Regions from separate parts of the Marinomonas sp. G8-14 genome, predicted to be linked through region 1. Evidence: predicted binding sites of a transcription regulator. Region 1 holds the regulator's gene; the other holds the start of a gene.

Region 1 (10,166 bases):
AAAGCTGGCGAAGTGTCTTGGCCTTCACCTTGGGGGGATGGTCGTCCTGGTTGGCACATTGAATGTTCTGCCATGTCGACTAATTGCCTGGGTAGTCACTTTGATATTCATGGTGGCGGTCCTGACCTTAAGTTTCCACACCATGAAAATGAAATTGCTCAGTCAGAAGCGGCAACCGGTAAGGACTATGTTAACTACTGGATGCATTGTGGTGCGGTTCGTGTGAATAACGAAAAGATGTCCAAGTCTTTGGGTAACTTCTTCACGGTGCGTGATGTATTGGCCAAGTTTAATCCTGAGGTGGTTCGCTACCTGATGGTGTCTAGTCAGTACCGCAGTGCCATTGATTATTCAGATCAAAGTTTGCATGATGCAAAAGTGGCGTTAGAGCGTCTTTATACGGCATTGCGTCATCAGCCTATTGCAGAATCCTATGTATCGACAGAATTTACTGCTCGGTTCGAAGAAGCAATGAAGGATGATTTTAATACCGCTGTGGCGGTTTCTGTTTTGTTTGAATTGGTTCGAGATTTAAATAAAGCGAAAACTGAGGACGCGGATAAAGCATCAAAATTGGCTGCGGAATTACGTTCTTTGGCGGAATTGCTTGGATTGCTTCACCAAGATCCAGAATACTTTTTGCAAAATAGTACGGTGTCCGAAGGGCTGAGCGAAGCAGCAATACAGGCTTTGATTGATGAAAGAGCGCAGGCGCGAAAAGACAAAAATTTTGCGCGCGGTGATGAGATTCGTGATGAATTAGCCAGTCAAGGTATTGAGCTTTTGGATAGTCGTGAAGGAACAACTTGGACTAGGCATTAAGCGTCTTTCGCAAAAGTCGAACAAAAGAGTGGGCTAAAATAAAGAAAAAGGCGATGGTTGCATCGCCTTTTTATTGGTTTATTGTTTACGTTATTGGTTTAGTCTTTCACAACTTTGACGGCCAGTACGTCGCACGGTGCGCCATGAAGTACGCCGTTGGCAGTAGAGCCTAATAAAAGTGCTAGTCCATGACGGCCATGGCTACCTACCACAATAAGATCGACTCTTTTTTCTTCGGCAATGCGGTGTATTTCGCTTTCTATGCCGCCTTGGGAAATGCAGCTCTCGCTAACAGGAATATCGAGCTGGGCCTCTAGGATGGCGATACGTTCTTTAGCGGTTTCTTGCAATTGTGCTTGAATATCCGTTATGTCGATTGGCACATCGCCGCCGTAGGCATAGTTTAAGGACTCAATGACATGGAGTATGGTCAGTTCAGCGCCAGTTGCTTTGCATAATGCGACAGCCTTATTGGCAACCTTAATGCTTTCATCGGTTAGATCAACAGCGAGTAGAATTCTGTTATACATCATAGAACACCTCCAAAAAATTGGCTTGATTAACTTATTTTAGTTGAAAACTCGAGAGACATGAAAATATGACTGCTCTTATTGTTATTTTTATTACACTATCATTAATGGGGTCGGCATTATGGATCATGCCACATAAAAAAGAGCGTCAACGCATGGCATTACGTATGCATGCTCGAAAGCTGGGTCTTACCGTTCAGCTTACATCAATTGACCTTCCTGACAAGTGGGATAAGTCAATCAACCGACAAAAAACAATCGCTTATTCTTTTTATCGTTTAAAGCCTATTGCTACTTTGCCGCCGCAGCTTTTGTTATTACCTTTCGAGGTATGGAAATATCATGCCTTGGCTGATGGGTGGTGGTCTAGTAAATTTTTTGAATTGAATAGCGCATCTAAAAATACATTGGAACGTTATGGTCACTTGCTCACTGCGGTAAAAATTACCCCAGAGTATGTCGCATTGTATTGGAGTGAAGCCGGAGATGAAGAGGCGCTAGCGGCGCTGACAACGTTGATTTTTTCATTGGCAGAATTGAAAACCGTCAATACTTAAAAGCAGTCCCTGTTAGGGGAGGATTTTTAGCGCCGATTAGTTTTTTTATGCGTGTCTAAATTGTGTATCAGTTCGCTTAGTACTTCTTCTGGATTGTCGCTGTCCTTCATGGCTTCAATTTTAGGTGATAAAATTTGCCGAATTCGATCCGTAACAAAGTTTTTTAACGCATTTTTTTCGGGGCGCTCTGTCGCATCGGATTTAAGGTGTGACAGAATGACACCATAAAGCGTTTGAGCAACGCGCATGTCGCCACTGGCAAAGTTTTTATTGGCTTGAACTATTTGGCGATTCAATTGAATCCATAGGTTGAGCCAGCGTAGATACTCATAGCATGCTTGGTAATGCGAATGGCTGATGCGGCCTTTTCGACGAAGATAGAGTAACATTTTTGCCAGTTTTGTTAGGCGTTCTCTATAATTGGTTTTTTCCTGAAAGCTGAATAGCTCTGGTTCCGGGTTAAATGTATGTGGGTCATTATTACGGTTTTCTTCGGCAGTGGCGATACGAATTTCTATTTTCTCTGGGTCGTCGGAATATTGCAGAAGCTCGCGAAGTGTGTCTAGATAGAAGTCATAAAGCACATCCGTCGCGATGGTGTCTGTGTTAATATCTCTTAAACCGCGGATATGTTGCTCAGCACGATCTGCTCGATTAGATAGTTGTAGTTGTTTAACGCGTCGCTGCGTAATTTCTTTTTCTTTTTGGTGTGCACGTGATCCAATAACAACAGACAAAAGCACAATGATGATCAAAAATGCAATTGTTAATATTTGAAGGGTAGCCATGATTGTCCTTAAGCAATGAATTCAGTATGTTAAATAAGAAATACTAAGTTCAGCAAGATTTAATGTGAAACAATACAGGGATCGCTTGTCATATAAAAGGTGTTTGCTTAATATCAGCGCCCCTAGAGATGAAACTTCGTGCAACGTGGATTTGCAGACCTACTTTATTAAAAGGCTTACACAGTTCAATGGGAAAATCACTGGTTATCGTGGAATCGCCGGCTAAGGCGAAAACCATCAACAAATACCTAGGCAACGACTTTATTGTCAAATCGAGTGTAGGACACATTCGAGATTTGCCAACTGGTACAACTGCCACCTCTACGCCTCAAGAGCGCGCAAAGCAAGCTGCTTTGACACGTAAGATGAGTCCAGAAGAAAAACTTGAGTATAAAAGTAGTAAATCCCGTCAACAGTTAATTTCTAGAATGGGTGTGGATCCAGAACATAACTGGAAAGCGCACTATGAAATTTTGCCGGGTAAAGAAAAAGTTGTCGATGAATTAAAACGACTTGCTAAGAATGCTGACACCATCTATCTCGCAACCGATTTGGATAGAGAGGGGGAGGCGATTGCTTGGCATTTGCGTGAAGCTATTGGTGGCGATGATAGTCGTTATAAGCGCGTCGTTTTTAACGAAATTACTAAAAAAGCCATAAAAGCGGCGTTTGAAACGCCATCTGAATTGGATATGAACCGAGTCAATGCGCAGCAAGCGCGTCGTTTCTTGGATCGTGTAGTTGGCTTTATGGTGTCGCCTTTGCTTTGGGCAAAAGTGGCCAGAGGGCTCTCTGCGGGTCGTGTTCAGTCTGTGGCTGTGCGCTTGATTGTAGAGCGTGAAAAAGAGATTCGTGCATTTGTTCCTGATGAGTTTTGGGAACTTGATGCAATGCTAGCGACGCCTTCGAAGGAGGTGATCAAATTCGAGGCGGCGAAATATCAAGATAAAGAATATCGTCCCGTTAATAAGGCGCAATCTGATGAGCATGTTGCACGTTTGATTGATGCTAAATATCTGGTTAGCAGCCGAGAAGACAAACCGACAAGCAGCAAGCCTTCTGCGCCTTTCATTACGTCTACGTTGCAACAAGCGGCAAGTACACGTTTAGGTTATGGCGTTAAAAAGACCATGATGCTTGCTCAGCGTCTGTATGAAGGTGGTTATATTACGTATATGCGTACTGACTCGACGAATTTGAGTGTCGATGCAGTCGAGGCATTAAGAGGTTATATACTGTCTAATTTTGGTGAAGCGTATTTGCCTGAAGAGCCGATTCGTTATAGCAGTAAAGAAGGCGCGCAAGAGGCCCATGAAGCCATTCGTCCTTCTGACGTCACCGTTCGTGTTGATGATTTACAAGGCATGGAGAAGGACGCTCATCGTTTGTACGACCTGATCCGTAGTCAGTTTATGGCGTGTCAAATGACGCCTGCAGAATATACGTCAACAACGATTACGGTTACTTCTGGGGATTATGAATTTAAAGCCAAAGGGCGAATCTTACGTTTTGACGGTTATACGCGTGCAATGCATACCGTGGCTAAAAAAGGGGAAGACAATATTCTTCCGGATGTTGGTCAGGGAGAATACCTGGATCTTAAAGAGCTTTTGCCTGAGCAGCATTTTACTAAACCAGTTGCTCGCTTTAGCGAAGCCAGTTTGGTGAAAGAGCTTGAGAAACGTGGTATTGGTCGACCTTCAACATATGCTTCTATCATTTCTACCATTCAAGATCGTGGTTATGTTCGGGTTGAAAATCGCCGTTTTTATGCCGAAAAAATGGGAGATATTGTCACTGAGCGTTTGGTGGATAGCTTCAGTTCCTTGATGAATTTTAGTTTTACGGCACAAATGGAAGAGCAATTAGACGATATTGCTGAAGGTCATAAAGATTGGATTAAAACACTGAATGCGTTTTATAAAGATTTTAGTACGGTACTGGCTAAAGCGGAGTCGCCTGATGGTGGTATGATGCTCAATGAGCCGACGCCGACGGATATTGCGTGTCCAACATGCTCTCGTCCGATGCAGATTCGTACAGCCAGTACAGGAGTGTTCTTGTCATGTTCAGGCTACGCTTTGCCGCCAAAAGAGCGCTGTAAAGCAACCATTAACCTTATTCGTGGTGATGAGGTTATTGCTGTTGATGATGAAGAAGGTGAATCTAAAGCGCTTATTAATAAACATCGCTGTCAGATCTGTGGCTCGGCCATGGATAGCTATTTGATGGATGAAAACCGTAAGTTGCATGTTTGTGGTAACAATCCGTCCTGTTCTGGTTACGAGGTAGAGAAGGGCTCCTTTAAAATTAAGGGATACGATGGTCCTACCCTTGAGTGCGACAAGTGTGGCTCTGAAATGCAACTTAAGACAGGTCGTTTTGGTAAGTATTTCGGTTGTACTAATGAGAGCTGTAAAAACACTCGTAAGCTTCTTAAAAATGGCGAAGCTGCGCCACCTAAGATGGATCCTGTGCCTATGCCAGATTTGGCTTGCCAGAAGGTTGAGGATCATTATGTGTTACGTGATGGGGCGACGGGCTTATTTTTAGCTGCAAGCCAATTCCCGCGTAAACGTGAGACACGTGCGCCTTTAGTGGAAGAATTGCTGCCTTACATGGATCAGATTGATCCTAAATATCACTTTTTTGCGGATGCACCAAAGAAAGACCCTGAAGGTCGTCCTGCTATTATTCGTTACAGTCGTAAGACAAAAGAGCAATACGTCATGACGGAAGAGGAAGGTAAGCCAACTGGTTGGAAGGCATTTTATGTTGGCTCTAAATGGGTGATTGAAGAAGGTAAGAAAAAATGAGCGGTGTTACCTTGGCAAGTTTGACAAACCAAAAGCTGGATACGGCAAGACGCTTTATTCAGCAAAGTCAAATCAGTGAAGAAGCATGGCTTAATGTCGGCCTGGAAAGTTCAGCGATTTTTCAGTTAAGAAGCGCGCTGAATGGTTTGTTAAAAGAAGTGTCGACGACGTATTCATTATCTGGTTCTTTAGATGTGCCTAGCATGCTACGCGAAGCTGAAAAAAACAGATAATGGTTCCGGTGCTGACTGAGCTGGCGGATTTGTTTTCACGCCCCGAGTCTTGGTGTTCTCAGCTGAATCAAGCTTATTTGGTGCAATTTGAATGTCGTGGCTCTTTGTCTTCTCCGGTTCAAAGCGATAATTTGATTGGTCGCGGTAGTGATAACGGAGCATCTGTGAGTTTTTATTTAACCAAATTGGTTGAGTTGGTTTTGCGTTTTAGAGAAGAGTCATCAGAGTATTGAATATGAAAGAGTCCTACCTAGAAATTGTTGAGCTGGAGAATGGTGATATCGTGCTTCGTCCAGCCAGCGAGGATGGTGAGGAAACCGTTCCTTTGGCAATATTGCAGATCCTGGATGATACTCGATCTTATCTAAAGAATCGTTATTTTGAGTTGGCAAAATGCATGTTTCACGCGGGCATTGATTTTGTTTATTCTGAAGACGCCTTCTTTGATGAAGATTCAGATTATCTTGATGATGAGGAATTTCGACCAAAAATTCTGCATTAGTTTGTGAGCGAGTATAAGCACAAATAAAAAAGCGATGCTTAAGCTTCGCTTTTTTATTTGTGCATTGAAGAGCGTTTAAATACCTTGTCGAATCACGCCAACGGATAAGCCTTCTATCGCAAAGTCTTCGCTTTCAAGGTCAACGATGATGTCAGTAAACTCTTCGTTTTCAGGAATTAGTCGAACAATTTTGCCATTTTGTTCAAAGCGTTTAACGGTGACTTCATCGCCAATGCGTGCAACCACTATTTGTCCATTACGGACTGTGGTTGTTTTATGTACGGCGAGTAGATCACCTTCCATGATGCCGATATTTTTCATGCTGGTTCCTGATACAGACAAGAAATAATCTGCTTGTGGAGAAAACATGCTGGCAGGTATGTTCACGTGTGAGGCGATGTTCTCTTGGGCTAAAATAGGATAGCCAGCAGCAACTTTGCCAATGACAGGTAGGCCAAGGTCTTCTGTTAGATCGTCATTAGAAGCTCGCTCAACTAAGCGTATCCCTCTTGAGGCGCCAGACAGCATTTCAATTGCGCCTTTTTTGCATAAGGCTTTGAGATGCTCTTCAGCCGCATTAGGGGATTTAAACCCTAATCGGTGCGCTATTTCTGCTCTCGTTGGCGGAAACCCTGTTTCACCAATAAATTCGCGAATGGTTTCTAGTACGTCAGATTGTCTTTTGGTTAGTTTAATCATAAGTTGTCTGGTTGTTTATACAGTAACTGTTATTATATACAGCATTCTTAACGATACTCAATGATATAAATGCTTTCAGATGAACTAAAAACACAAATTCAACTTGCATACCGAGCTTCTTTGGATGCCAAGTCCCATAAACCAAGGTCTGGACAGCGTCAAATGATTGCTGCGATCGCGCGAACCTTGGGTAACATTAATCGCGGCTCAGAGGGTGAGCGATTAGGAGAAAAGCATGTTGCTGTGATTGAAGCAGGAACGGGGACGGGGAAAACCTTGTCGTATTGCCTGGCTGCTATTCCAATTGCCAAAGCGCGAGGGTTAAAATTAATTATTTCCACTGCCACTGTCGCGCTGCAAGAGCAAATCTTACACAAAGAGTTGCCAGATCTGTTAGAGCACACCCAGCTTAGCTTTAAATACACGCTTGCCAAAGGGCGTGGACGTTACCTGTGTTTGAATAATCTGGAAGGTTTTCTCAATTCTGAAGAGCAAGCAATGGACGATATGTTCGCAGGTCTTTTTGAACAACATCTTCATTCAGATGATATTAATACCGTGCTTTATCAAGAAATGGACGCTGCTTTGCAAAAAGGTGAGTGGGACGGCGATAAAGACAACTGGGCAGGTATCGTTCGTGATCAAGATTGGCGACGCTTAACGACCGATCATCAACAATGTACAAATCGTAATTGTGCGAATTACTCCGCCTGCCCATTTTTTAAGGCGCGTGCCGAGATCGAAGTGGCGGATGTTATTGTAGCCAATCATGACCTTGTGCTCGCTGATTTGTCATTGGGGGGCGGCGCTATTTTGACGCCACCAAAAGATACAATATATGTATTTGATGAAGGGCATCACCTGCCGGATAAAGCGATCGGGCATTTCCGCCATGAAGTGCGTTTGCAACAAAGTATTACTTGGTTGCGCCAGTTAGAAAAAAACTTAGTGAATTTAAAACAAGAGTTAACGGATGACGTGAGCGTCACCGGCCAGCTTTTATTAAAGATACCTCAGCAAATACAGAGTATTGTGAACTTTATTCAATATGCGCAGCAAGGTTTAGCGCCTTATATTCAAGGCTTGGGGTTGGATCAAGATAATAATCAGCATCGCTTCGAGTTTGGTCAAATTCCAGACGAATTGCGGCAATTGGCTTATAGCTTGCAAACGTCTTATCAAAAGTTATTTAACAATATTGAAAGTATTCAGGACGAATGCAAGAAGACAAAACAAAATGAAGGGATGGGTGTGACGCCTGAAACCGCCGAAACGTGGCAGCCTATTTTGGGTGTTATTCTTGGTCGCTTAGAGCAATGTGTTGGTTTGTGGCGATTATACTCTGCTGTTGATGATCAGAACTTTCCCCCAAATGCTCGTTGGTTGGTGTTATCCGGCCAGGGGATGGAGCAAGATATTGAATTGGGCGGTTCGCCTATTCTTGCCGCGAATACATTAAGACAACAATTATGGGATAAGTGTTTTGGTGCGGTGGTGACCTCTGCAACGCTGACCGCTCTTAACCAGTTCCATCGTTTTAATATGCGCTCTGGAGTGCCCTATGAAAGTGAATATTTACGGGTATTGAGTCCGTTTGACTTTCAAAAAAATGGTTTGCTGATTGTGCCCAATATGGTGAATGAGCCTCAATAGAGTAGAGCAGCATACCGCTGAGATCATTACCTACTTGAACGAGCATGTTGATGTTGAGAAAGGCAGTTTGGCGTTGTTTTCGTCTCGTCGGCAAATGGAAGAAGTGGCGCAGTCTTTGTCTTCTAAGCTGCAAGAAATCTTGTTGATGCAAGGAGAGCAATCCAAGCGCGTCATTTTGGATTCTCATAAAGCGCGTATTGATGAGGGTAAAGGCAGCTTGTTGCTCGGATTGGCAAGCTTTGCAGAGGGTGTAGACTTGCCAGGAAAGTACTTAACCTGCGTATATATTGCGAAGATTCCTTTTGCTGTGCCGGACGACCCCGTTGAAGCCACTCTGGCTGAATGGATACAAAAGCGTGGTGGCAACCCGTTTATGGAGATCACCATTCCCGACGCTTCATTGCGTTTAGTTCAAGCCACAGGCAGGCTGCTGAGAAGTGAACAAGACGCTGGTGAAATACATATTTTAGATAAGCGATTGCGCACCAAGCGTTATGGGTCGCAATTAATTAACAGCTTGCCACCTTATAAGTATCAATAGACTGACAAAGCGTAAGCAAGGGGTGATAAAGCTTTACCAATTAGGTACACTCTTTGCAAAGATCATTAACCTCAAAACATAGAAGCGTAAAGATTCCAATATGGAAAACCAAATTCAAGAAGCACCATCAGAAATTAGCACAAAACCAAAACGCACCCGTCGCCCAAACAAGCGACCAAGAAATAATGATGAGGCTCAAAATGGAGTTCAATCCAATACCCAAGTTGGTCATGAAGCCGTGACGACGGGTAGTGGAAAAAATGCTATTTGGTCCATAGAGGATTTTCCGGTTGCTAAGGTAGATGGAAAGTTGCGCTTTCATGATTTAAATCTACCTGATCGTGTGATTAAGTCTATCGCGGAAATGGGTTTTGAGTATTGCAGTGAAATTCAAGCTGAAACTCTGCCTATGACCTTACTGGGTTATGACATTATCGGACAGGCCCAAACTGGAACGGGTAAAACGGCTGCATTTTTGATAGCGATGATCAGTGATTTTCTGGATTATCCCCTTGAAGAGAAGCGTCCTAATAACGTTGCTCGCGGTTTGATTATTGCGCCTACTCGTGAGCTGGCCATTCAAATTGCGGATGAAGCGGTAAAGCTGACATCAAACTGCCATTTGAATGTGGTGACTTTGGTCGGCGGATTGAGTTACGAAAAGCAAAAGATCGCCTTGGAAACCGAAAATGTTGATATTTTGGTGGCGACACCAGGGCGTTTGTTGGACTTCGCGCGCAGCCGTAAGGTGCAATTGGGTAAAGTGGAATGTTTGGTGTTGGATGAAGCCGACCGTATGCTGTCGATGGGCTTTATTCCTGATGTAAAAAGTATTATTCGTATGACGCCGCATAAAGAATTAAGGCAAACCATGCTATTTAGTGCGACTTTCCCGAAAGACATTCAGGCGCTTGCGCAGCAATGGACGTATTTTCCAAAAGAAGTCTCTGTGGTGCCAAAAGAAGCCACCAATCAGAACATTGATCAGGTGATTTATACGGTTGAAGCGGATCAAAAATGGCCCG
Region 2 (10,166 bases), 1.5 Mb from region 1:
TATGGGGGTGAGCGTGACGCTTTGCGAAACGCACAGTCATGAGCAAATCGAAGATGAAATTGCTAAAGGCTGTGATGTTTTATATTTAGAAACCCCAACCAATCCTACCTTGAAAATTGTCGATGTAAAACGCCTTGTGGTAGCGGCTAAAAAGGTCGGTGCCTTGGTTATTGCGGATAACACTTTTGCGACGCCCTTGAATCAAAGTCCTTTGGCATTGGGTGTGGATATTGTTATTCACAGTGCGACCAAGTTTTTGAGCGGGCACGCCGATGCCATGGGTGGTTTGGTGTGTGGCTCTGAGGATTTGATGGCAAAGGTTCGTCATTATCGAGAAATCAATGGCGCATCACTCGATCCGTTTTCGGCGTATTTGATTATTCGTGGCATGAAAACCTTGGCGTTGCGGATTCGTCAGCAACAAAACAGCGCACAAGCGATTGCGGAATATTTATTGACGGAACCCTTGGTGGAAGCGGTGAATTACCCGGGACTACCAAACCATGTGAATCATGCTATTGCCTGCGAACAGATGCGAGGTTTTGGTGCGATGGTGAGTTTTGTTTTAGTGGGTGGTATGGATACGGTGAAAATCTTATTGCCGCAATTACAGTATGCCCATTGCGCTGGTAACTTGGGTGCGGTCGAAACCATTTATGGACCTGCTAGAACCACCAGCCATGTGGAAAATACCTTAGAAGAGCGTTTGGCGCTGGGCATTTCTGAAGGTTTAGTGCGGATATCTGTGGGGATTGAAGACACTGACGATTTGATCGCGGATCTACAACAAGCGTTTAAACGAGTTAGGGGGCTTTCTCTTGAAAACTCTGACTCGCTTTCATGCTGTACAAAATGAAAAAACACGGGAGTACATTAGTGTTTCACTAGGGACTGTTAGTGGCAACTCCTGTATTATGCGCCGCTATGAAATGGCATTAAGATCAGATACGTAAATAACTTAGGGTTCGTTTTTACATAAACTGGGGACATAAAATATGAAAAAATTAGTGATCGCTGCCATGGCTTTGTGCAGCGCAACATTGGCATCAGCGTCGGATAATGCGTTGTGGGAAAAATCCACCCTGAATGAAATTTTAAACCGTGGCGAGCTTCAAGTTTGTGCTGAAGCGGGTTACATGCCGTTTGATATGCGAGATAAAAGTGGCAATATTGTTGGCTTTGATGTGGACATTGCTAAGTCTATGGCAAAGGCTATGGGCGTCAAAATTGACATTCGTAACACGGCTTGGGATGGCATTATTCCAGCTTTATTAACGGCAAAGTGCGATATCATTATTTCAGGTATGACGATTACGCCAGAGCGTAACTTGAAAGTGAACTTTACCGATCCTTACATAGTGGTCGGTCAAACGATTTTGTTGAGTCCTAAGTTGCAAGGAAAAGTTAACAGCTACAGAGATCTTAACGACGCAAAATATACTATTGCCACAAAATTAGGTGCTACTTCGGACTATGCCGTAAAAAGATACATGAGCAAAGCTAAGTTGAATCTGTTTGAAACGGAATCTGAAGCCGCTTTAGAAGTGGTGAATGGTAATGCCGATGCGTTTGTGTATGACTTGCCATACAACGCAATTTATGCGGCGCAAAGTAAAGGTAAGGTATTGCATTTAGATGAATCCTTTACTTTTGAACCGTTGGGTTTTGCGATTCGTAAGGGCGATCCAGACTTTATGAATTTCTTGAATAATTACCTTGCTCAGATCAAAGGCGATGGCACTTACGACAAGATTTATCAGAAGTGGTTTGAAGGTGATTCTTGGTTGAGCACTATTCAGTAATATGAGAAACACACAAAAAGTGGCGCAATATTGCGCCACTTTTTATGCATTCTTGCTTGAGACAATCTTTCATCACTACTGCACTCATGACATTGTGAAAAGGTTTTTTTGAGTTAAAAAAATACGACGGGGAACTTCTCATTGATGGAAAAACAATCTCATTTGCTTTTGTGGAAAGCGGTCTTTGTTCTAATCATCATAGGATTAGGCTTTGGCATTTATGCTGGCAGCAAAAGTATTGATTACACTTGGCGCTGGGAGCGTATTCCACAGTACATCATTAATACCGAAGCGACAACGGTTCGATCGCCTTTTGATGGTTCTGCAACGATTGAAAAGGGAAAGTTGATTGTTACTTCTGATTATGGTGATGATCCATTAGTGATCAAAAAGTTTGATAACTTACTGGTTAGTAATGGCGATTTGGTGTTTGAAGGTGATCCAGTTGCCGAAGTAGAAAACTGGAATATTGGCCCGCTCACGTGGGGGCTGGTGATGACATTACAGTTGTCTGTGGTCTCTTTAGTGTTTGCCGTGGTGATTGGCCTATTTGCAGGACTGGCTCGAATTTCGTCCAACCCCGCGTTGCGTTATTTGGCAGTGACTTACATTGAACTGATTCGTGGTACGCCATTATTAGTGCAGATTTTTATCTTCTATTTTTTTATCGGCACGGTATTGGATTTAGACCGTTTTACCGCTGGTGTGGCGGCTTTATCTGTATTTACTGGCGCCTATATTGCCGAAATCGTGCGTTCTGGTATTCAATCTATTAGCCCAGGTCAAATGGAAGCGGCGCGTAGTCTAGGGATGAATTACGTTCAAGCTATGGTCAATGTGATATTACCGCAGGCGTTCAAACGAACTTTACCGCCGATGGCTGGACAATTTATTAACCTGATCAAAGACTCGTCTCTGGTATCGGTTATTTCTATTACTGATTTAACCAAGGCTGGTCGCGAAGTGGTGAGTTCCACGTTTGCGCCATTTGAAGTGTGGTTTGCCGTGGCGCTGATGTATTTAGTGCTAACCGGTGCCTTGTCTTGGGCCATTCAGCGTCTTGAAAAGAGGTTATCTGCCAGTGACTAATATGACCGATAAGAGCATCATTCAAGCTCGTAATATTGAAAAGATTTACCCGAATGGCTGTCATGCTTTAAAAAATGTTTCTCTCGATATTAATCGTGGTGAAGTGGTCGTGATTATTGGGCCTAGTGGCTCAGGTAAGTCGACGTTTTTACGTACTTTGAATCAGTTGGAAACCATTTCTGATGGCACGATTCATATTGATGAAGTGAGCCTGACAGACAGAAAAACCAACATTAATAAGGTGCGCGAAGAAGTGGGCATGGTGTTCCAGTCCTTTAATCTTTTTCCACATAAAACAGCGTTGGGTAACGTGGCATTGTCGCCCATCAAGGTGAAGAAAAAGCCTCGCGCAGTCGCGGAGCAAGAAGGCCGTGAGCTACTCAAAAAAGTAGGCCTAGCGGAGCGCATGAATAACTACCCATCACATTTGTCTGGTGGTCAGCAACAGCGTGTGGCCATAGCGAGAGCCTTGGCTATGCATCCGAAGATTATGTTGTTTGATGAACCGACCAGCGCGCTTGATCCTGAAATGGTTGGGGAAGTGCTGGACGTGATGAAAAGCCTCGCTCGTGATGGTATGACCATGGTGGTGGTCACTCATGAAATGGGCTTTGCCCGTGAAGTAGCGGATCGCGTAGTGTTCATGGAAGAAGGTGAGTTAGTGTTTGAAGAAAGCCCTGAGCGCTTCTTTAGTTCTGACAATCCGCGTTTACAGCGCTTCCTTGGTCAGGTTCTTTAGTTTTGATGACACATCTTGGCCGCCATCATTGGCCAAGATTCTCTCCTTTATTGGGTATTCATCATGAATAAGAAATCCCTTCCGCCATTAAATTGGCTACATACCTTTGAAGTATCGGCGCGATGTCTTAATTTCACTCATGCAGCGGAAGAGCTATGCTTAACCCAAGGTGCAGTGAGTCAGCAAATTCGTTTGCTGGAAAGTCATTTGGGGGTGTCGTTATTTAAGCGTTTACCGCGTGGCTTGAGTTTAACGGAAGAAGGGCGCTCTTACTTTCCGGTAGTAAAAGACGCGATTTCTCGTTTGGCGGTTGGCACGAACGAAATATTTTCCCAACAGGATAAGCAGCTCATCAAAGTCTGTGGCAGTTTGTCGTTCTTCTCTCACTGGTTGGCGCCTAAACTTGCCAGTTTTAGTGTCGCTTATCCCCACTATGGCATTCGTTATGTGAGCAATATTTGGGTGCAAGCCTTAGACGATGAAGAGGATATGGAAATTCGCTGGGGGCATGGTGAATGGCCTGGGTTGATCTCACAACGGCTTACTTGGGACAATCTTGTACCGGTGTGTTCCCCTGAACTGATGGCACGATTACCTTTGCGAGAACCCGCGGATTTGGTGAATCATTCACTACTGCATGTGATTGGTTACGAAGAAGGTTGGGGTTACTGGCTGAACATTATGGGCGTGGATAACGTTGACTCGTCAATGGGGATGCAGTTCGATACGTTAGTGTCGACATTGCGCATGGCGGAACTTGGTCAAGGTGTGGCTTTAGGCCGTTCTTCTATGGTGCAAGAGATGCTGAGCGAAGGTAAATTGGTCGCACCATTTGGACAAACGGTCGAAGCTAGCGAATCCTTTTACTTAGTACGACGGTCTGGCGCGCAATTGCATCATGCTGCGAATGTTTTTTTTGATTGGCTGGTGAAACAGGCCCATAGGCCTTAGTTAAAAAACATTAAGATGCCGCATTACGCGGCATCACTTTCCGTAAAATCGACGATGTCATCGTGATCAAACACAACGTTACTGTCCTCTTCCTCGTACAGCGCGTCTTCGTCAGGTTCGATGACCAGATCTTCCAGCGTTTTTTTAGGTGCCGATTCTTTCAGATCAAGTTGAGCGCTAGCTTCTTTGCGGTTGGTTTTTTTCGGTTTCGCTGTGCTTTTCTTTTTGTTACCTAAAATATCCAATAGCAGGTCTTTTTGCTCGGCTAAATACATGGATAAGGCTTCTTTCTTATCATGATCTCCGGCTAGTTGGCTTTGATCTAAAACCTCATACAGTGCTTCTGCGGTATCCAACAGTTTGTCATAGGCATCGGCTTCGGCTCTTGAAGTAAAAGTCATTTTTTCTATTCCATCGCGTTCTACAACATATTTGATAATGACAGGCATGATCCACCTCATGAAAAATAATACTGTATAAATGTACAGTATTATTTGTTTCTCTGTCTAGTGCTTTTGTTTGTTGATTTAGGCAATGATTGATAAAGTTGCGTTCTTGCTAAAGGAAACACTTTTATGGCCGTTGATTTTTCTCAGATAGACTTCTCCATTTTAATGGATCACGTTGAGTTTGTTTTGACGTTTACTTGGATTTTATTGTCCTACATCGTTCGACGTTATACGAAACGTGCAATTCGCCTCCACCAAAAACTTGAACATGATAAGAAACGTCAACGGATTAATACGGTCGATAACATATTCAACCTGCTGTTAGTGGTTGGTTTGGTGCTTATCTGGTCATCTGAGTTACAAAATATTGCCATTTCCATTGCTGCCTTCATGGTGGCGTTGGTGATAGCCACGAAAGAGTTTATTGCCTGTATTGTAGGCGCGTTTTATCGAGCGAGTACTCGACCGTATCAAGTTGGAGACTGGATACGTATTGCAAACTATGAGGGCGAAGTGACGGACAGTGACTGGTTGTCGACCACATTGTTTGAAGTTGACTTGAAGGGGGGAGTTACACTTACACAGGGCGTACGACCGTGGTTCCTAATAGCGTTTTATTATTGAATACGGTTCAGAATTTGAACTATATGCGACGTTATGTGACACATACCTTTTCCATTTCTCGCCACTCAGACGACGTCAACCTGTTTACGATTAAAGAGCAAATTTTGGATAAAATTCGTCAGTATAGTGAGCATTTTCATGAGGTTGCGATTCGTTATAACAGCCTTATTGAGAAACGTTTAGACATTAAAATATCTGGCCCTGAGCCAAGAGTTCGCATCACGACAACCACAGAAGGTTACAATGTTTTTACCATTTCATTATTTTGTCCAACCGATGAAGCGGTGGAGATTGAGCAAAAAGTAACAGAGGATTTTATGAGTTTTTGGTATGAAAGGCGCCACGTTAATGCGACGACCATGGAGAAAGAAGAATGAAAGTAATTCGTAGATTGGCGATTGTTGCTTTGTGCTCCACGTCTTTGTTTTTAGTCGGCTGTAACAGTTTTAGTATTAGCGAAGTCGATATGAACAAAGAAGTGGAAAAACAGTTAGCGGAACAGCAAGAAAACCACATTACGCTTTTTTTGAATGGCAATACATTGAATTTAGATTTACTGGTGACAGGGGCAGACATTGATTTCACCGAGCGCGATGGTGGTTTAGTTTTGGTGGATATGACCAGTAACATGACTGGCACATTAAAAGCGTTTGGTCAGACATTTTCCGTTACCACAAAAGTGAACCCGTCGTTTGAATCTGGAGTGCGTATCGAGGAAGATCGTTTGTATTTGGTGGCACCAAAAATCACCCAAATTGACGTTGAGGGATCTAGCTTTAATGAAAAAATGTTGCGTTCTACATTGGGGTCTTTGCATGCAGACTTTGAAAAGTCCCTTGTAGAGTATTTCGATCAGCATCCCGTGTATGTGCTAAATCATTCACCCTCTGAAAAAACCGCAGCGGCCTTAGTTAAAAATATCATTATTACAGAGGATTCATTAGAGCTTTCTATCTTTTAGTCAATAACCATCTGGTGAAGGGTCTAGGTAAGTTGCCTTGTTGCCCTTATAATGCCGCAATAATTAATGCTCGAATTTTAGAATGAGGAAACAGCATGTCAATTGCAGACAATCAAGTCGTTCAATTTCACTATACTTTGCGTCATGGCGAAGAGTTGCTCGAAACCTCTGCGGGTAAAGAGCCAGCGGCGTATTTACATGGCCACGGTAATGTTATTCCAGGACTTGAAAAAGCGATGGAAGGCAAAGAGGTCGGTGATGAATTTGAAGTAACGGTTGCTTGTGCCGATGCTTATGGTGAGCGCCATGAAGATCGTCAGCAACAAGTGCCAGTCAAACATTTACAAGGCGCGAAACGCTGGAAAGCGGGAATGGTTGCTATGGTTCAAACGGATAAAGGCATGCGTCAAGTGACGGTTGTGAAAGTTGGATTGAAACACGCTACAGTTGATTTGAATCACCCATTGTCTGGCAAAGACCTGACTTTTAATATTCAAATCGTAGCTTCTCGTGAAGCGACCAATGATGAAATTGCTCATGGTCATGCCCACGGTGTAGGCGGTCATCACCACTAAGAGTGACGCACTCTAAGTATTGAATGATGCTGAATAGCCTCTGTTACGCATTACGTAGCAGGGGCTTTTGTTTTTTTACGCTTTTGTATTTTTTGGGTGGGCCTGAGAATGATTGATTTTAATCAAGTAATCGCAACAAATAGTAAAATTTAATAAGAATCGTTATCAACAGCTTGACAGATCTTGTCTTCATGCACATTATTGATAATAGTTATCATTTATATTGTTTGTTGTGTCATTTTCAGAGGGCGAAGTGATGAGTCATTATTTAGTGCCATTTTCAGTACTCGAGCAAACCATTCAGGGTGGCCAGTGTGCAGATTCCCCAGAAGTGCTTTATCATTATTTAAACCTAACAGAAGAGTATGCTGAACGATTGAACATTACCGATGCAACCTTGTTACATCAAAGAGTGTTCAATGTGTTGCTAGACACGGTTTGTGATACCAGCCTTGCTCCTCATTGGCGTCAGACCTGTTTAGATAAGGTGTATTTGCCCTTATCACATCTCAAGCATTTAATTGTCACCTATCAAGATGCCAAGAATTACTTCAAGATGGAACATAATTTACGAATTTTGAGCCATTACTTTCTTTCTTCTTTTGAACAACAAGGACAATATTAAAGAATGAGTATGCGTATTGAAAAAGACAGCATGGGGGAATTAGAGGTCCCAGAGAAGGCTCTCTATGGCGCTCAAACACAGCGAGCGATTAATAACTTTCCTATCAGCGGTGAGCCATTACCTGAGGCGTTTATTCGTTCTCTTATCTTAATTAAGGCGGCTGCGGCAAGGGCAAATGAATCTCTTGAATGTCTGACGCCTGAGATGTCTAAAGCGATTCAACAGGCCTGCGATGAGTTGTTAAATGCCGATAATTTAATGCGGCATTTTCCGGTTGACGTTTTTCAAACGGGATCTGGTACCAGCTCGAACATGAATGCCAACGAAGTGATTGCTACATTAGCGAGTGCATACCATGGTTCGGTTGTTAATCCTAATGATCATGTGAACTATGGTCAGAGTAGCAACGACGTTATCCCTAGTGCGATTCATGTGAGTGCTACGTTGGAATTGACGGGGCATTTGTTGCCCGCGTTGGAACATTTAAAAACTGCCATTCTTGAAAAAGGCGATTCGCTTGCTGGCTACACAAAAACGGGACGCACTCATTTGATGGATGCGATGCCAGTGCGATTGGATCAAACTTTCCACGCGTGGGCGGCGCAGTTGCAAGACAACATCGACAACTTAACCTACTTAGAAAACAAAACCACCCAACTTGCTCAGGGCGGAACCGCCGTTGGTACTGGTATAAATGCTCATCCAGAGTTTGCCATTACTTTTGCTAAAGAGCTGTCTGATCTAACCAAGGTGACGTTTGTACCAGGAAAAAACTTTTTTGCCCTGATAGGCTCTCAGGACACGGCAGTGGCTTTGTCTGGTCAATTAAAGGCTGTGGCAGTCACTTATATGAAAATTGCCAATGATCTACGTTGGATGAACTCTGGGCCATTGGCAGGGTTAGGTGAAATTACATTACAAGCCTTGCAGCCAGGTTCGTCAATTATGCCGGGCAAGGTGAATCCGGTGATACCAGAAGCCACGGCTATGGTAGCCGCACAAGTGATTGGTAACGACGCGGCGATTACTATCGGCGGGCAATCGGGGAATTTTGAATTAAACGTCATGTTGCCCATGATTGCTAAGAACCTGCTAAACAGCATCAAACTACTGGCAAACAGCGGACAGCTTTTAGCCGACAACGCTATTGCTACGCTCAGTGTGAATGAAGATAAATTGAATCAAGCGCTGCATCGTAACCCCATTTTAGTCACGGCTCTTAATCCCATCATTGGTTATGCCAAAGCCGCTGAAATCGCCAAAAAAGCTTATAAAGAAGGTCGCCCAGTGGTGGATGTCGCCGAAGAGGAAACGGATTTAAATCGAGGTGAATTGTTGGCTCTACTTGATCCAGCTAAGTTAACTCATGGAGGAGTCTAGGGCTGAATGAAAAGGTTTCCTTATTTGGTTTTTCCCTTTCCAAATAAGGAAAATCAGCCAGCGTCCGCGCTGGCTGATTTTATTCAAAATAGAGTCTTTAACGCTTCATCCACAGCGGTTTTAGCGTGAATGTAAGTAGTATCAAATAAAGGCACGGTGACGTGTTCTTGTTTTAATAATAGGGTGATTTCCGTACAGCCTTCGATGACGGCATCGGCACCGGCGTCTTGGAGTCGATTAACGATGTCGATATAGATCTCTCTCGATTCAGGAAGAATTTTCCCCAAGCATAATTCTTCGTAAATAATTCTATGTATCTCGTCTCTGTCTTGCTTTGATGGCGTGATGACCTCTAAACCAAATTGTTCTTCTAATCGTTTAATATAAAAGGCTTCTTCCATTGAATAGCGGGTGCCGATAAAGCCAACTTTTTGATGCTTTTGTCTAACGAGTTCTTTGGCTGTTGCATCGGCAATGTGCAGCAAAGGAATTTTTACGGCACTTTGAACAACATCAGCGACCTTGTGCATGGTGTTAGTCGCAATAAGAATGAAATCAGCCTTAGCTTGTTCTAAACGTTTGGCCTCAGCGGCGAGAATTGCTCCTAACTGTGACCAGTCACCTTGATGTTGCAAGCGTTCAATTTCAGCAAAATCGACACTGGATAACAGTATTTTAGCGGAATGCAAGCCACCAAGTTTCTGTTTTGTCAGCTCGTTGATGTTTTTGTAATACAGAGCCGACGACTCCCAACTCATTCCCCCAATAATGCCGATGGTTTTCATTCTGCGTCCTTTAGTTTTTATCTTGAATCCATAAAGTCTAACGCTGTTATTCAGCAGTCGTAATGCACAGATGGGAAAATTAATGAAGCAGACTGTAATGGCGCAATGACGCCGTTAAAGGCTTCTGGTCATAAATACACTGTAAGGATCAAGTTTGTAATCGGAGAAAGGGCCACATTCAGTAAA

Evidence for each region. The regulator LexA, encoded in region 1, represses DNA repair genes until DNA is damaged. The targets are predictions, from matches to a motif close to TACTGTNTANNTANACAGTA.
Region 2: AC0L6V_RS22125 (YebG family protein) is a predicted target of LexA. The motif match lies at 5,052-5,071, and genes of this name have one in related genera.

Annotation. Positions count from the first base shown of each region.
Region 1 is NZ_CM147891.1:1,191,714-1,201,879, reverse strand. It holds gene cysS (cysteine--tRNA ligase) at 1-822, shown strand, start outside; gene AC0L6V_RS06110 (universal stress protein) at 921-1,355, opposite strand; gene AC0L6V_RS06105 (hypothetical protein) at 1,421-1,909, shown strand; gene AC0L6V_RS06100 (DNA topoisomerase I) at 1,936-2,697, opposite strand; gene topA (type I DNA topoisomerase) at 2,886-5,513, shown strand; gene AC0L6V_RS06090 (hypothetical protein) at 5,510-5,746, shown strand; gene AC0L6V_RS06085 (hypothetical protein) at 5,746-5,979, shown strand; gene AC0L6V_RS06080 (hypothetical protein) at 5,982-6,248, shown strand; gene lexA (transcriptional repressor LexA) at 6,324-6,947, opposite strand; gene AC0L6V_RS06070 (DEAD/DEAH box helicase) at 7,017-8,600, shown strand; gene AC0L6V_RS06065 (helicase C-terminal domain-containing protein) at 8,587-9,141, shown strand; gene AC0L6V_RS06060 (DEAD/DEAH box helicase) at 9,242-10,166, shown strand, end outside.
Region 2 is NZ_CM147891.1:4,318,516-4,328,681, forward strand. It holds gene AC0L6V_RS22100 (cystathionine gamma-synthase family protein) at 1-856, shown strand, start outside; gene AC0L6V_RS22105 (transporter substrate-binding domain-containing protein) at 996-1,802, shown strand; gene AC0L6V_RS22110 (amino acid ABC transporter permease) at 1,947-2,891, shown strand; gene AC0L6V_RS22115 (amino acid ABC transporter ATP-binding protein) at 2,893-3,630, shown strand; gene AC0L6V_RS22120 (LysR substrate-binding domain-containing protein) at 3,694-4,581, shown strand; gene AC0L6V_RS22125 (YebG family protein) at 4,605-5,030, opposite strand; gene AC0L6V_RS22130 (mechanosensitive ion channel domain-containing protein) at 5,157-5,654, shown strand; gene AC0L6V_RS22135 (hypothetical protein) at 5,627-6,031, shown strand; gene AC0L6V_RS22140 (DUF1439 domain-containing protein) at 6,028-6,615, shown strand; gene AC0L6V_RS22145 (FKBP-type peptidyl-prolyl cis-trans isomerase) at 6,711-7,190, shown strand; gene AC0L6V_RS22150 (hypothetical protein) at 7,447-7,815, shown strand; gene AC0L6V_RS22155 (class II fumarate hydratase) at 7,819-9,195, shown strand; gene AC0L6V_RS22160 (aspartate/glutamate racemase family protein) at 9,279-9,980, opposite strand; gene AC0L6V_RS22165 (GNAT family N-acetyltransferase) at 10,095-10,166, opposite strand, start outside.